Regions from separate parts of the Brevibacillus sp. YAE8 genome, predicted to be linked through region 1. Evidence: riboswitches for the same ligand, from Rfam matches in the RefSeq annotation. Region 1 holds a riboswitch; the other holds the start of a gene.
What was found. A riboswitch is a leader RNA that binds a small molecule or an ion and turns the genes downstream of it on or off. The one in region 1 is predicted to bind S-adenosylmethionine.
Positions count from the first base shown of each region.

Region 2: it holds a riboswitch for S-adenosylmethionine, as region 1 does, so the genes downstream of both, AC27IT_RS10130 (homoserine dehydrogenase) here and AC27IT_RS12370 (MetQ/NlpA family ABC transporter substrate-binding protein) in region 1, are expected to answer to the same signal.

Region 1 covers NZ_BAAIYG010000007.1:44,363-51,796, reverse strand. Annotated here, with positions in the region: gene AC27IT_RS12385 (hypothetical protein) at 1-243, opposite strand, end outside; gene AC27IT_RS12380 (methionine ABC transporter permease) at 399-1,061, opposite strand; gene AC27IT_RS12375 (methionine ABC transporter ATP-binding protein) at 1,040-2,098, opposite strand; gene AC27IT_RS12370 (MetQ/NlpA family ABC transporter substrate-binding protein) at 2,139-2,972, opposite strand; SAM riboswitch class I at 3,095-3,197, opposite strand; gene AC27IT_RS12365 (hypothetical protein) at 3,417-3,767, shown strand; gene AC27IT_RS12360 (ABC transporter substrate-binding protein) at 4,089-5,162, shown strand; gene AC27IT_RS12355 (nucleoside hydrolase) at 5,241-6,173, shown strand; gene AC27IT_RS12350 (ABC transporter permease) at 6,200-7,021, shown strand; gene AC27IT_RS12345 (ABC transporter permease) at 7,027-7,434, shown strand, end outside.
Region 2 covers NZ_BAAIYG010000005.1:106,704-114,137, forward strand. Annotated here, with positions in the region: gene AC27IT_RS10110 (NUDIX hydrolase) at 57-464, opposite strand; gene AC27IT_RS10115 (VOC family protein) at 507-1,313, opposite strand; gene AC27IT_RS10120 (CapA family protein) at 1,391-2,530, shown strand; gene AC27IT_RS10125 (hypothetical protein) at 2,689-2,844, shown strand; gene AC27IT_RS10130 (homoserine dehydrogenase) at 2,911-4,173, opposite strand; SAM riboswitch class I at 4,257-4,366, opposite strand; SAM riboswitch class I at 4,510-4,617, opposite strand; cobalamin riboswitch at 5,083-5,282, opposite strand; gene AC27IT_RS10135 (DinB family protein) at 5,387-5,902, opposite strand; gene AC27IT_RS10140 (cyclase family protein) at 6,113-6,733, opposite strand; gene AC27IT_RS10145 (Gfo/Idh/MocA family protein) at 6,720-7,434, opposite strand, start outside.

The DNA.
Region 1 (7,434 bases):
CATGAAGCCGCCGCTGCTTTTGGTCGGAGCAGCAGTTGCCGGTGTATTGGTTGTCGTGCTTTTATTGGTAGAGGCATTTACATTCGAATCGGCTTTGGTTGGAGTTTGCGTGTTCGTTGGAGCTGTATTGGAATTGAACGACTTTTTGCCAGACTTGTAGCCTTTTGCATCGGCGTGATCTGTGAATCCGCCAGGAGCGAGTACGAGCATAACGGCGACCAACAGCATGATGAGTTTTTTCATGTGATTTGAGTAGCCCCTCTCTATTCATTGAGTTACATATAAGTGTACATGAATATTTGGAGCTTTTCCACCAAACATTCGGTGAACATTGCTGGATGGAAGAAGAAAACAAAACGAAAGCCCCTGACGTGCAGCAGCAGCCAAGGGCTTTCTCGCTATGCGCTTTTTTTCAGTTTGCGAGCCGCCCAGTTGCCGAGCGACTGGATCAGTTGCACCAAAACGACGAGGATGATGACGGTAATTATCATGACCTCGATATCCCATTGCTGGTAGCCGTAGCGCAGCGCCAGATCGCCCAGCCCGCCCGCTCCGACGGCTCCGGCCATCGCGGTCGCGCCGATCAGGCCGATGGTGGCAATCGTCAGGCAGAGCACGATGCCCGGTCTTGCCTCGCGCAGCATGATGCGAAAAATAATTTGTCGGCGCGAGGCTCCCATGGCCTGGTACGCCTCGATGACGCCGCGGTCCACGTCGTGCAGCGCCGTCTCCATCAAGCGGGAAATATAAGGAGCCGTGTAGACGATCAACGGGACGATGGCGCCCTCGATGCCGATGGAGGTACCGACGATCAGCTCGGTGAACGGGATGATCGCGACCATCAGGATGATAAAAGGCAGCGAGCGCACGATGTTGATGATCGTATTGAGTGCGTGGTAGATGAATTTGTTCGGAAACAGATGGTTGCCCTGGGTAACGACGAGAAGAATCCCCAGCGGAATGCCGATGAGCGTCGCAATGAACAGCGCGATGCCCACCATGATGACAGTTTCCTGCAAGGACTGTCCGAAGACAGGAATCATTTCAGTAAGGCGGTCCATGAGTGCGTGCCCTCCTCTCGTTCGACGATGTCCACTCTGTAAACCGATTCGCGCAGAAAAGCAATGCCGTCCTCAATCGCCCGTTCCTCCCCGGAGATATGCAGCAGCAGAATGCCCAGCGCCGTTCCTTTAATGGAAGTAATCGAGCCGTACAGCAAGTTGGTGCTGACCGGAAAACGCGCGGACAGCGTGCCGAGCACCGGATCGAGCGCGGCATCCCCGCGAAAAGCTACGCGAAGTATTTTCGAGACAGGCCCGGACGGCTTGATTTTGGCCAAAATTTCACCCGGCACTTCATCGTCAAAAATCGTCTTGATGAAATTGCGCGTCGTCTGCTGCTGCGGATTGCTGAAAATATCAAGCACAGTCCCTTGCTCGATGATGACGCCGTTTTCCATGATCGCGACCTGGTCGCATATTTTTTTGATAACCTGCATTTCGTGGGTAATCAGCACGATTGTCAGATTGAACTTGCGGTTAATGTCGAGCAAAAGCTCCAAGATCGATTCGGTCGTCTGCGGGTCGAGAGCAGATGTCGCTTCGTCGCACAGCAAAATTTCCGGATCGGTGGCGAGTGCCCGGGCAATGCCTACCCGTTGCTTTTGCCCGCCGGACAGTTGGGAAGGATAGGCGTTTGCCTTGTCCGCCAGACCGACGAGGCGCAGCAAGTCTTCTACCTTGCGCTTGATAACGTCCTTTGGCACTCGGTTCATCCGCAATATTTCCGCCACGTTGTCAAAGACGTTGTAGGAGGAAAGCAGATTGAAGTGCTGAAAAATAATGCCGATCTTTTTGCGCGCCTGGCGCAGCTCTTTTTCCTTCAGCTCAAGCAGATTTTGCCCGTTGACGACTACGGAGCCGCTCGTCGGCTTTTCCAACAGGTTGATCGTGCGGAGCAGGGTACTTTTCCCCGCTCCGCTAAAGCCGATCACGCCGTAGATTTGCCCTTTTTCCACGTTCAGAGATACGCCCTTCAAGGCTTCGACCTGCCTGGCTCCTACCTTGTACGTTTTATGAATATCAGTTAGCTGTATCATCACGAGTGTCTCCTTGTTGTCGGTTGTTCCCGGCATGTTTTTACCAGGACGGCAGCACGGCTCCTTCAAAGTGTTCGTCGATAAACTTCTTCACTTCTTCCGAGCGGTAGATGTCCACGAGCTTTTTGTAGGTCGGGTTGTCTTTGTCTGCTTCTCTGACGGCGATGATGTTGACGTAAGGAGAATCAGACGTTTCCGAGAAGATCGCGTCTTTTTTCGGCGAATAGCCTGCTTCCATGGCGAAGTTGGTGTTGATCGAAGCGACTTCCACGTTGCCGAGCGAGCGAGCCAAAAACGCTGCCTCCAGCTCCTTGAATTGCAGTTTTTTCGGATTTTCCACGATGTCCAGCGGAGTCGCGTTGTCTTTCACGCCGTCTTTGAGCTTGATAAGTCCGGCAGCCTGGTAGAGCAACAGAGCGCGGGCGCGGTTCGTCGGGTCGTTTTGGATGCCGACCACGCCGCCTTCCGGGATGTCCTCTACTTTTTTATGCTTGGTGGAGTAGAGCCCCATCGGGAAGGTTACGCCTTTGCCGATCTCGACGATTTTGGTTTTGTGGTCCTGATTGAACTTGGCCAGGAACGGGATGGTCTGGAAGCTGTTCATATCGAGATTGCCTTTATCGAGAGCCTGGTTCGGTTGCACATAGTCGTTGAACACGACCAGCTCCACGTCGATTCCTTGGCCTTTGGCGACTTCTTTTACTTTGTTGAAAATTTCTTCGTGAGGGCCGCCTGTCACGCCGACCTTGATTTTGGTTTGCTGTTCAGCAGCAGCTCCACCGTTTGCGGGAGCCGCTTCCTGTTTGCCGCCGCACGCCGTAACGAGAGAAGCAGCTAGCAGAAGCGAAGTGAGAAATAAGCCTGTCTTTTTCATGAAAATTCCCCTTTTCTTTGGTGTTTGTATATCTTGAAAATAGTAACCGGGAAAACAAAAAGCCTCTTCCGCTAAGAAGAGGCTTGTAACTGCGCATGCAACATTCACAGTGGTCAATGCCTCTCTTATCTGTCGGAATTGATTTCCGCTGGATTTGGCACCATATCGGTGGGATAGGTTGCCGAGGTGTCATAGGGCCAGTCCCTCGACCTCTCTTTATAAGAGAAGTGGCTTATGAAATTCGGTCAAAGCAAATTGCCTACAATTCATATTAGGTTAGTTGGATTATAGCTTGCCGATTTCGACCTGTCAATTGTTTTTCCGAACGAATTTTTGACTGAAAAATGTAAAAATGATCTAAATACGAATGTTTGCTTGCTCTAGCCAGAAATCATATGTATAATGGGAGCAACGAATCCGATAACAGCTCTCGCGGGTGATGTCATGAGTTTAACAGACACGAATGAAACGAGAAAAAAGCTGTCTGCCATTTATAATGAGATAGCGAAAGAGTTGTTCGGATTTGGAACGACTTTGCTGAGAGTGACCATTGAGAATCAGTTGATTACCTTCCACGCCAAGCATCGCCGTTCACCGCGCTCTGCCGCGCTTGAAGGCGAAGCCCCGGCCCTGAAGCTCGAAGTCGATTTTCGCATGTCTCTTCTTTATAAGAGGAAACTGAAAGAACGGCTGGAAGAAGAGATGGGTCTGAAGCTGGAAGCTGTGCTAAGAGACTATGATGCGCCTACGCAGTGGGCGATCACGAATGTGATTGTGAGCGGCTCGGAAAATTAAATACTTGCCCCATTCGTTCGGATTTTCCCTTTTGATTTATCTCAAGGGAAGACCGTGAAAATGGTGTGAAACGGGTGTCGCTTCTCTTTGTTTACGAAGAAAAGTGCTCTTGTTTAGAATGTATCGTTCTATTCAAGGGTGCTTTTCTTTTTTCTTTTTCAGCTTCTCAACGCTTTGCAAAGGGGGTGGTTGATGAATAAAATCACCGAACGAGGGAAACAGTAGGGGGTTTCACGACACGCAGTATAAAAACGAGAAAACACTTCATTCTATGAGATGGAATCATTCGTCATTTATAAGCCGAACGGGAGGAACATTACGATGAAAAAAATGCTGACAGGAATACTTTCTGCTTCCATGCTGTCTCTGGTGCTTGCAGGCTGCGGCAGCAGCGACAAACCGCAGGAGGGAGCAGCAGGCGAAGCTGCCAAAGGCGAGCCGCAAAAGCTGGTAATCTCTACATGGGGCTTTTCTGAAGACTTTTTCCGCAAAGAAATCTACGAACCATTTGAAAAAGAGCACAACGTGAAAATCGTGCTCGAAATCGGAAACAACGCCGAGCGTCTGAACAAAATCCGCCAAGGCAGTTCCGACGTCGATCTGATCTATCTCTCCGACTACTATGCGCAGCAAGGAATCGACAGCGGCGTATTTGAAAAAATCGACCGCAGTCGCATTCCGAACCTGAACCAGATTTACGATATCGCCAAAGCGCCGCTGGGCGAGGACTACGGTCCAGCCTACACGATCGGACAATTCGGGATTGCCTACAATCCGAAGCTGGTCACAACCGAGATCAAAGATTGGAAAGACCTGTGGAGCCCTGAGTTGGCAGGCAAGCTGACACTGCCGAACATCACGTCCACCACAGGCCCGATGATTCTCGACAGCGCTTCGATGGTAGCAGGTAGCGCAGAGTTTAACGAAGACCAGGCGTTTGCAAAAATGAAAGAAGCGAATAAAGGCGTTGTGAAGTATTACGACAAAACTTCCGAGTACGTGAACATGTTCAGCCAGGAAGAAATCGCAGTGGGTCCGATCATGGAAATGTACTTCAAAGACATCCAGGCAGCCGTGCCAGAAGCGGTATTCGTCGCTCCGGCAAGCGGTGGCTACGCCGTAATGAACACCGTCAACATCGTCAAAGGCAGCAAAAACAAGCAACTGGCCGAGGACTTCATCAACTATCAGTTGAGCAAGGAAGTTCAGGAGAAAACAGCGAAAGCAAAAGTAGACTCTCCTGTAAACACGTCTGTGGAGCTGACAGCCGAAGAAGCAAAAGGCGTGACTTACGGCGAAGAGACAGTGAACAAGCTGCGCAAGCTGGACATGAAGTTCGTCAACGAGCATTCCAAGGCGTGGATTGATCGCTGGAACCGCGAAATTACCCAATAACAAGCGCTTGAAACAGGACAAGGGTATAGACGTCAGGCGGATATACCCTTGTTTGTTTCAACTGAAGGAGGACCACTCGTGGAGCAAAAAATCATTCTTGATGTCGATACCGGAATTGATGACGCGCTGGGAATTATTTTGGCTATCAAGAGCGGTCAATGTGAATTGATCGGAATCACTACCGTAAACGGCAACGTATCCCTTGGCAAAGCGACAGAAAATACGTGCAAAATTCTCGATTTCCTGCAAGTGGGAGCAACGATTCCTGTCGTACGCGGAGCCTCCCAGCCGCTTTTTCGTCCGTTGTTTTTCGAGCATCGCATTCATGGCGAGGACGGGCTTGGCGGGGCACTGCGGGATGCGGAGGTGCTGACGCAGCCGCGGGAAGGCTTTGCGCCTGATTTCATTTGCGAGCAAGTGCTGGCTCGTCCCGGGCAAGTCACGCTTGTCATGACAGGGCCGCTGACGAATCTGGCCTTGGCTGTCAGAAGGTGCCCCGAGCTGGTCAAGCAGGTGAAGGAAGTCATTTTTATGGGCGGGGTATTGACCGAGCACGGAAATGTGACCCCGGTGGCGGAGTACAACATGTACGTCGATCCGGAAGCAGCCAAGGTAGTGTTTCACGCCGGATTTCCGCAATTGACATTGGTCGGGCTGGATGTCACACGACGAGTCCTGCTTACCGAAGAACATATCAAGGAACTGGGCGATACGCCCATCGGCCGCTACGTGAAGCAAAGCACGTCCGATTACCTGGACCGCTACTTTGAACGCAACGGCGTGCGCGCCTGCGCCATGCACGATCCGCTGGCTGTTGCGGTCGCGCTCGACCGCTCGCTGGTGACGACGAAGAAGCTGTACGTCGATATCGAAACGAAAAGCGAGCTTTGTGACGGGCAAACGGTTTGCGACTTTCAGAACCGCCTGAAAAAAGAACCCAACATGAACGTCTGTCTGGACGTAGATGCAGATGCGTTCTTTGCGCGTTTTCTCGGCGCATTGAAAGCCTGACGATACCGTGAACAGGAGTTAATTGAATGAGAAAAAAGGGTCTTTATTTATTGCTGCTGCCTGGTGTGCTGTTTTTGACGCTGTTCATGGTCATTCCGATCGTGCTGACGATTGCGTCCACGTTTTTCCATGAAGGAAGCTTTACCCTGCAAGGCTACATGCAGTTTTTGACGGACAAGTATTTCATGAAAATTTTGCTGACGACGCTGCAGGTCAGTCTCGTCACGACCATTGCCTGCATCCTGCTCGGCTTTCCGGCTGCGTACTACATTTCCAAGTTAGGCCCGCGCAAAAAGGGGATTTTGCTGGCATTGGCGATTTTCCCACTGCTGACCAGCTCTGTCGTGCGCTCGTTTTCCTGGATGATTATTCTCGGCAAAAAAGGCTTGCTGAACAGCTCGCTGTTGTCGATCGGACTGATTGAAAAACCGCTGGAAATCTTGTACACCCCGACTGCGATGATGATCGGTCTGATCCATCTGTTCCTGCCGCTCATCATCATTACACTGGTGGGCGTGATGGAAAACATCGACCCGGATTTAATCAAAGCGGCCGAAAGCCTGGGCGCGTCCAAATTTACGGCGTTCCGCCAGGTGATTGTACCGCTTAGTGTGCCAGGGCTTATCATCGGCAGCATTCTCGTGTTTGTCGGCAGCCTGACCGCCTACACTACACCTGCGCTGCTGGGCGGGAAGCAACGCGTCATCTCGACGTTTCTCTACCAGAACGCGATTACGCTAAACGACTGGTACATGGCTTCGGTCATTGCCACGATCATGATCGTCATTACGTTTGTCGTCATTTCCTTCATGAACAAGCTGGCGACGAAACTAAATCCGAAGGGGTAGAAGCTATGCAGGAAAAAAATCGCGGGTTGGCCCTGTTTACCCTTCTCGTCTTTGCTTTTTTGCTCGGGCCGCTCATTATCATATCCTTTACATCGTTTGAGCCGGGGAGCGTCCTGAAATTCCCGCCGGAAGGCTTCTCCCTGCGCTGGTATGAAAACATCTTTAACGTAGAAATGTTCATGACGACGTTCCAGACGTCGATGCTCGTATCGTTACTGGGCAATCTGCTGGCGCTTTTGCTCGGGATTCCGGCGGCGTATGCGCTCAGCCGCTTCCAGTTTCGCGGCAAAGGGCTGTTGAACGGCATTTTCATCTCGCCTGTCCTGATTCCGGGAATTGTCATGGGCTTTGCCATGCTGAAATACGTCATTGTCGTCTATCATTTGCCGATTTACGCCGGGCTGCTCGTCGGC
Region 2 (7,434 bases), on a different contig from region 1:
CGAGTCGTGGATTCGTCTCTGCACGCCCACGCCGCTTTCCCAAGCTGCGTGTTCTTTCAAAACTCCACGTAAAACGGGTGCTTTTCCTCCTGCAAGCACAGCTCGATTCGCTGCCGGAAGTTGCTCCACGTAACCTTTGTTAGCGCCTCTTCAATCGGGAAAAACCCGGCTTCCAGACACTCGGGCGTCGCGATCAGCTTCCCGCCAATCGGCCTCGCTAAAAACAGCACATTGCAGATCGACTTGCTCACGTTTTGAAACACGCCGCAAAACTTCGTAATTTCGATGTCCAAGCCGCACTCTTCCTTCGTCTCCCGGATGGCTGCCGCCCGGATGGACTCGCCTTCCTCCACTTTTCCGCCAGGCATCTCCCAGCCGCGCCTCGGGCCTTTTATCAGCAGCACTTCCTTGCGCTCGTTGACAATGATCGCTGCAGCAGACAGTGAATGCTTAGGTACAGTCAAAGGCTTGCCTCCTTTTTTCCGGTTTCTTGCTTTTGCTGTCCGTCAAGTGAGATAAATCCCGCCGCAAATGTCGTGCGGAAGCGGCAATGCATTCGCCGCGCCGATTTTCGCGAAAAAAGGACGCTCTCCGCTCGCCGCTAACGCCTGCTGCGCCGCTCCAGGCTGCGTCGGTTCACACAGGACGATGCTTCCGCCGGGCAGCGCAAGCGACAAGCAACGCGCACCCAGTCGCTCATCCGTGAAAACTTCCCCGCCCTGCAAGCCGAACCACCGCGTCCAGTCCGCAGCAGCCGCGTCCAAATTCGCGACAGCGAAGCCGACAGCCAGAAGCTCGGCTGCTCCGTTCGGATGCGGAGCGATGATCCCGCGCTGCGTCAAATCTGCCTGGCGCTCCTCGTCTGTCTCCTGCCACTCAATCAAAAACGGCAGCTTTCGCGCAGTCTGCGGGTCTTCGGCAAACAGCATGCGCCAGCGTAATGTTTTTCCGTCGTCTCTTGTACGGCTGCCGTCTACTGGCCCTGTCAGCTTCAGCCCAAGCGCGCGAAATCGCTCCACCCACAGATCCATTTCGCTGGTGCGCAAGGCGATTTGCCCAAGCCCTTCGCCAAGCTCGTGCTCCGCGACCAATTGCGCGATGAGCGGATTGTCCGATCGTCCGGCAACCGCCGCATCCTCGACCGCCAAAAACTCCACATACGACAAGCCAAAATAGCTGAGACTGTTCCATGTCCCCCAATGGGTGTGCCTGCCTCCCGTTACAGCGTGAAATCCGGCTTCGCGAAACAGCCGCGCTGCTTCTGCGGGCGGACGATGGACAAAATGAACCAGATGGTCAAAGGACAATTGCATCTTTTTTCGCCTCTTTTCGTAATTACCTTTATCATAGCAAAATTTAGCAGCTTTTCGTTAGCGAAGAAAGGAGAAGCATGAACGAGACGAATCACAGCCGGAGACGCTCCCGGCGAAGACAGACAAAACCAAAGTGGCTTCGGGCAGGGAAAAATACGCTGCTTTTCAGCTTGCTCGCCGTCCTCGGGGCAGGCGCTTATCTCGGCTTCACTGCGCTCGGCAAGCACGAGGCTCCCAAAGCCACTCCCGCACCAGAGCCGGTCGCTGCCCCGGAGCCGACTGTCCGGCTCAGCTTTGTCGGGGACGTCATGATGGCAGGAAATGTGGAAAACGTTTTGCTAGAAAAAGGCTACGACTACCCGTTCACGCATGTGCGCTCGCTTTTTTTGCAGGATGACTACACCATCGCCAACCTGGAGACGCCGCTTACGACGAGAGGGACTCCCGCCGACAACAAAGCGTACGTCTACAAGTCGTCCCCTTTGGCTGCGCCCGCCATGCAGGCCGCCGGAATCGACGCGGTCAATCTGGCGAACAACCACTCGATGGATCAGGGCGTAGACGGCTTGCTCGATACGTTCGCCGCGCTGGAGGAACACCGGATCGCCTATGTCGGGGGCGGAGTCGATGCCACCCGCGCCTTCGCGCCTGTTTTTGTGGAGAAAAACGGCATCAGGCTCGCCGTGCTCGGATTCAGCCGGGTCATACCGGAAGTGAGCTGGTTCGCGCAAAAAAACGGGCCGGGACTGGCGGGAACCTACGACCCCGCCTTGGCCGTCCAAGCCATCGAGCAGGCGAAAGCACAGGCTGATCTCGTCGTCGTGATCGCCCATTGGGGCAAAGAGCGCGAAGACTTTCCCGTCGATCATCAAAAAGAACTCGCCAAGGCGTACATCGACGCAGGCGCTGACCTGATCGTCGGCGGCCATCCGCACGTGCTGCAAGGCTTTGAGCAGTATCGCGGCAAATGGATCGCCTACAGCCTAGGCAACTTCATTTTCACGCGCTCGACCGAGCCGAAAACGTGGGAAACGATGGTGCTGCAAGCAAGCTGTACGAAAAACGCCGCCTGCGACCTGACAATGCTTCCGTTCCACGCCGAACTGGGACAAGCCGTGCCGATGAACGCCACAGATGGAGCCGCTTTGCGCAAGCGAATCGAATCGCTCTCGGAAAACGTCCAGATTGACGCAGAGGGCCGCGTGCGGGGAAGTTAGCATGGCATGGCATAGTATAACCCCCGTCCTATTCGCCACTTCAGCCGGAAGCCGCTCATGAAAAAACGGGCGCATCCCTGTTCTTTTGGCTGAAACCTCTCCAAGCCTTATTCGTAAACCATAGCAAGACCGCTTTTACGAGCAAAAGGAGGGAGAGCATGACAGGAGTCATCATTACCGTAGCAGCCATTGGCGTTTTTCTGCTCTCGGGCTATTTCATGACCAAATGGGAAAAAGCCGTCTTCCCGGGAAACCAGCAAAACGGCTCCGCCCCTGATCCCCCCAAGCATTCGGACAAAAACGGCAGGCAGTAGGACGCCATCCATCTGGCATTCGTCCTTGCTGCCTGCCCGTTTTTTCTTTTGCGCCGCTTTTTCGGGTTATGCCGTTTCCAGCAGCGGGAAGCAGCGGACGGACAGGCCAAAATCGCTTTTCAGCACTTCCTCGTGCTCTTCGCGAATCCCTGTTACGATCAACCCCGCGCGCAATACTCCGCCCAGATCGAATTGGACTTTCAGCTTCGTCACCGTCACGCCCGCCTCGCGCAAGAAATGCAGGACGCGATCAGGCGTCGCAGCGAGACACGAGCCTTCGAGATAACACAGCACGCGCTCGTCCTGCCATTGACCCGGCTGCGCTTCGGCCGTTTTTTCCTTCCAGGCCGGATGCGGGGTAAACGGCTGCGTCAACAAATAAGCCAAATCCTCGACAACGGCGCTTGCCGTCGGCAGCTCGCCTGCGCCTCTGCCCGTAAACAGCAGATCGCCTACGATGTTTCCGGAAAGCTGAACAGCGTTGAAAGCATCCTGAATTTGCGCCAGCGGATGAGCGACAGGCAGCATGGTCGGCTGAACCGAGAGCCGGATTCCTTGCTCTGTTTTGTGCGCCTGGGCAATCAGCTTGATCCGGTAGCCCAGCTCGTTTGCGATACGGATGTGACCAGGAGACAAATCGGCAATCCCTTTGCGCACGACATTTGCAAGCGGCAGCGATTCTCCGTACACAAGCTGCGCGAGAATGTACAGTTTGTACATCGCGTCGAATCCTTCCACGTCAGAGCGCGGATCGGCTTCCGCATACCCCAGCTCCTGCGCTTGCTTCAACACTTCCTGATAGGGGAGCTGCTCCGCTTCCATTTTCGTCAGGATGAAGTTCGTCGTACCGTTGAGAATGCCGCGCACTCCTTGAATATCGTTCGTGCGCAAAAACTGTCGCAGCACGCTCAAAATCGGGATGCCGCCTGCCACGCTCGCCTCATAGGCCAGATGGACCTGATGCCGGTTTGCCAGATCGACCAACTCTGTGCCGCGTTTGGCAAGCAGCTCCTTGTTCGCCGTCACCACGTGGCAGCCTTTTTCGATCAAGGCACGGACGTAGTCATACGTCGGCTCGACGCCCCCCATCACCTCGACGACAATGTCCACATCGCTTTTCAACACGTCCTCAAAATCCGTGGTCAAAAGCGCGGGATCTACCTGAACGGCCCGTTCTTTTTCCGAATCGCGGACCAATGCTTTGACAATTTCGATTCGCTTGCCCAATCTCGCAGCCAGCTTCTCCTGCTGCGAACGAATCGTCTTGATGACGCCGCCCCCTACTGTTCCCAATCCAAGCAGCCCTACCTTGACTACACCTGCGCTCATTTCTACCACCTCATAGCAATATTTTCGTAAAAAGAAAAAACCTTCCCGCTAAGAAGAAGGTTTTGGCATCAACGAAATCCTTCTCCTTATCTCCCAGGACGCTTCCGCCCTGCAGGAATTGGCACCTTGTCACAAGCTGTGTAACGGTTGCCGGGCTTCATCGGGCCAGTCCCTCCGCCTCTCTGGATAAAGAAAACTATGAATTTTTGCTCTTTCTCGTCGAGAAAGCGGCCAAGCGAAAAGCTTATTGGAAAAGAAAGCCTTTGTTGAGCGGAAACATCAAAAAACCTTCTTCGTTAAGAAGAAGGTTCGTCATAACTGCTACGATGTACCCGCTTCTTATCTTTCGGAACGAAAACGCCCCGCAGGAATTGGCACCTTGTCGCTCTACGCAACGGTTGCCGGGCTTCATCGGGCCAGACCCTCCACCTCTCTGGATAAGAACTTTGTTTGCTGTTGAGCCTATTCTAAGAAATTCCAAAGCATTCGTCAACAAAATTCTTTTTCGTTTTTAACCAGGCTAGATGCGGTCAGAAACGGTTCAGATACGGCCAAAAACGGGACAACCGTTCCGAATGTACGGTCGCCTTCACCTGGCAAAAACGCTTTCGACTTCCTCCGTACTGCAGCAAACGCAACGGACCAGCCCTTCCTCGCTTTCCCCCGACAGCTCTCGTTCTTCGACATAACCGCACCATTGACAGATGAAAAGCTGAACCATGCTGCTCCCTCCTTTGAGTTGCTCACGGTCAATCAGCGCCGATTTCCTCTCCCCAAAACAAAAAACGCATTTTCTACTGATCGAAACGAGATCCGATCGTTAGAAAATGCGCAGGCAAGCAATAGACATCCTTGTCCGTTTGCCAGTATGGCGAGTCCTCTAACACCTCCCTATCTCCCGTAGGTCCATCAGTGTTGTTGAAACAGGCAGGTCTCCTGACTTCGGGATCATCGTCTGGCGCTGCCTTCCCTGTCCAGCGGCTGGACAAGTGGCCTGTGTGCGCGAAACTCCCCTCTTACAGTGGCGGGACCGTGTCGGATTTGCACCGAGCTTCCCTATTATCCTTAGCAGCGAATCGCCGCAAGGAACCTGTTCCCCCGTATGCAATTTTGCAAATCGTTACTACCATTCTATTCTACTTTTCCTGAAAATGGTAGAATAAACAAGCGAAAGGGACGAATCAAATCAACGCGGTTCGCTTTTGCATACCGTCTACAGTGAATACCTTTCCCGCAATATGCGACAGTGATGGGCCTCATGCCCGGCAATGACATAGGCCAAAGTGCGTGCGGACAGTTTGTTGCCGTTGGCCGTCCCTGTTCGCGTCCACGCCTCCTCTGCCACTCCCCGCAACAGAGCGCGCGTCGACTGCCGAACAGCCTGATATTCTTCGAGCAAATCGGCCAGGTCGCGTTTCTGAAAAAAAGCTTGCGCAACATACGCATTTTCGTCAAATCCGACGAGCGGTGTCTGATCTCCCCGGGCAATTCGCAGCAAGCGGTAGCTCATAATCCGCTCCGTATCGATCAGATGCCCCAACACTTCTTTTACGGTCCATTTGCCCGGCGCGTAGCGATACTCCGCTTGCGCCTCGGTAAGCCCGGCATACATCTCGACGGTCTGCGCCAGTTGCTTCGCCAGTACGGCTGTCAACTCGCCTTCTGGCACTTGCTCGACATAGTAGGCAAAATACTCCCCGTATTCCTCGCGCTTTGGTCGACTTGGCATGCTTTTCGCCTCCTTTGATTTTGGGAACGGTCATTCCTTTGCTGTCTGGCCTTTTCTTGGAGCATCCGGTTTTCAGATGCTCTGTGGTAACATCACGGCCGTTTTAAAGGGATAGCAAGCCAGACCCTCTGTCGCGCAAAGCAGTTGGGCATACGTATCCGTGCCCGAACCCGTACCCGCAGCTCCCCCCTGCGAACGCTTTATTTACCTTCATCCCTGCCAGCCCTCAAACAACAGCACCCTTGCCGGAGCAGCGTCTGTGCCGACCAGCTTTAACGGGGCAGCAACCATGAAGTATTTTCCTGCGGGCACCTCGCGAAGCCGCAAGCCCTCAATCACGATCACGCCTGCGCCAAACAACGTTTTGTGGGTTGGGTGTCCTTCCTGGCTGCGCTCAATCCCCAATGCATCCGTGCCGACACCGCGCACGCCTTTTTCCGCCAAATACGCTGCGCCGTCTTGTGCCAAATAGACGAACTCGAACGAAAAAGCATCCTCCCACGAATTTTTCGTTTGAAACAGGACAAACTCTCCCGACGCAATGTCGTAACCTTCCAGCTCGGCTCGCCCGATCTTGTCTTCCACATGCGTCAGGTCGAGTACGCGGCAGTTTCCTACCAGCTTTTCCAGCGAAATGCTTTCAAACGTCTCCCCGTCCTTCACCATGTGCAGCGGCGCGTCCACATGTGTGCCAGAATGCACATCCATGTCGATTCTCGACTCGGTCACGTAGCCGTTTGTTGCAGACAAAATCTTCGGCTGCTTTTCCGGCTTGTTTTTGTACACCGTCATCCCTTCAAAAATAGGTGCGGTCACATCAAACATTTTCATCGCGTTTCGCCTCCCTGTTTTGTTCGTTCTTCCCTGTCTCCGGATGCTTGCTTCCGCGCCGCAAATCGGCCGGGAAGACGACGCCGATTTGCCTTCTCGCTTCGTCCATGACTTCCATCGTCAATCGGGAGGCTGCATGTGAATTGGTCGCCGACTCTCTGGCGCCCGCCGAAGCCAGCCGGATAAACTCCCTGATTTCGTAGTGCATCGCCTTCGGCGTCTGGGGCCTGGTCACATCCTCGATCCTGCCGTCTCGGTAGCGAATCTCGATGCGCGTCAGGTGATTGATTTTATCGATCACCATCGTGGCGTCCTCCCCCTGGATTTCCGCTGGCTGATAGGAGGTGGTAATCTTGGAAAAGCTGAGGATGGCGTCCATCTCTTCGTACTTCAAAAGAATGCTGCCTTCTCCGTCTACCCCTGACGCCAGCACAACTCCTTCTGCCTTGACCTGCTCCGGCTTGCCAAACAGAACGATTGCCGGATAGAGACAGTAAATCCCGATATCCATCAAGGCTCCGTTGGAGTAAGCCGGGTCAAAAGCCCGCAGCACCTCGCCCGCGCGATACGCATCGTAGCGGGAGGAATACTGGCAATTGCTGGCGATGAAGCGGCGAATTTTCCCCAGCTTGGGCAAATGGTCCTGAATCGTAAAAAAGTTCGGCACGAGGGTCGATTTGACCGCTTCCATGAGCAGAACA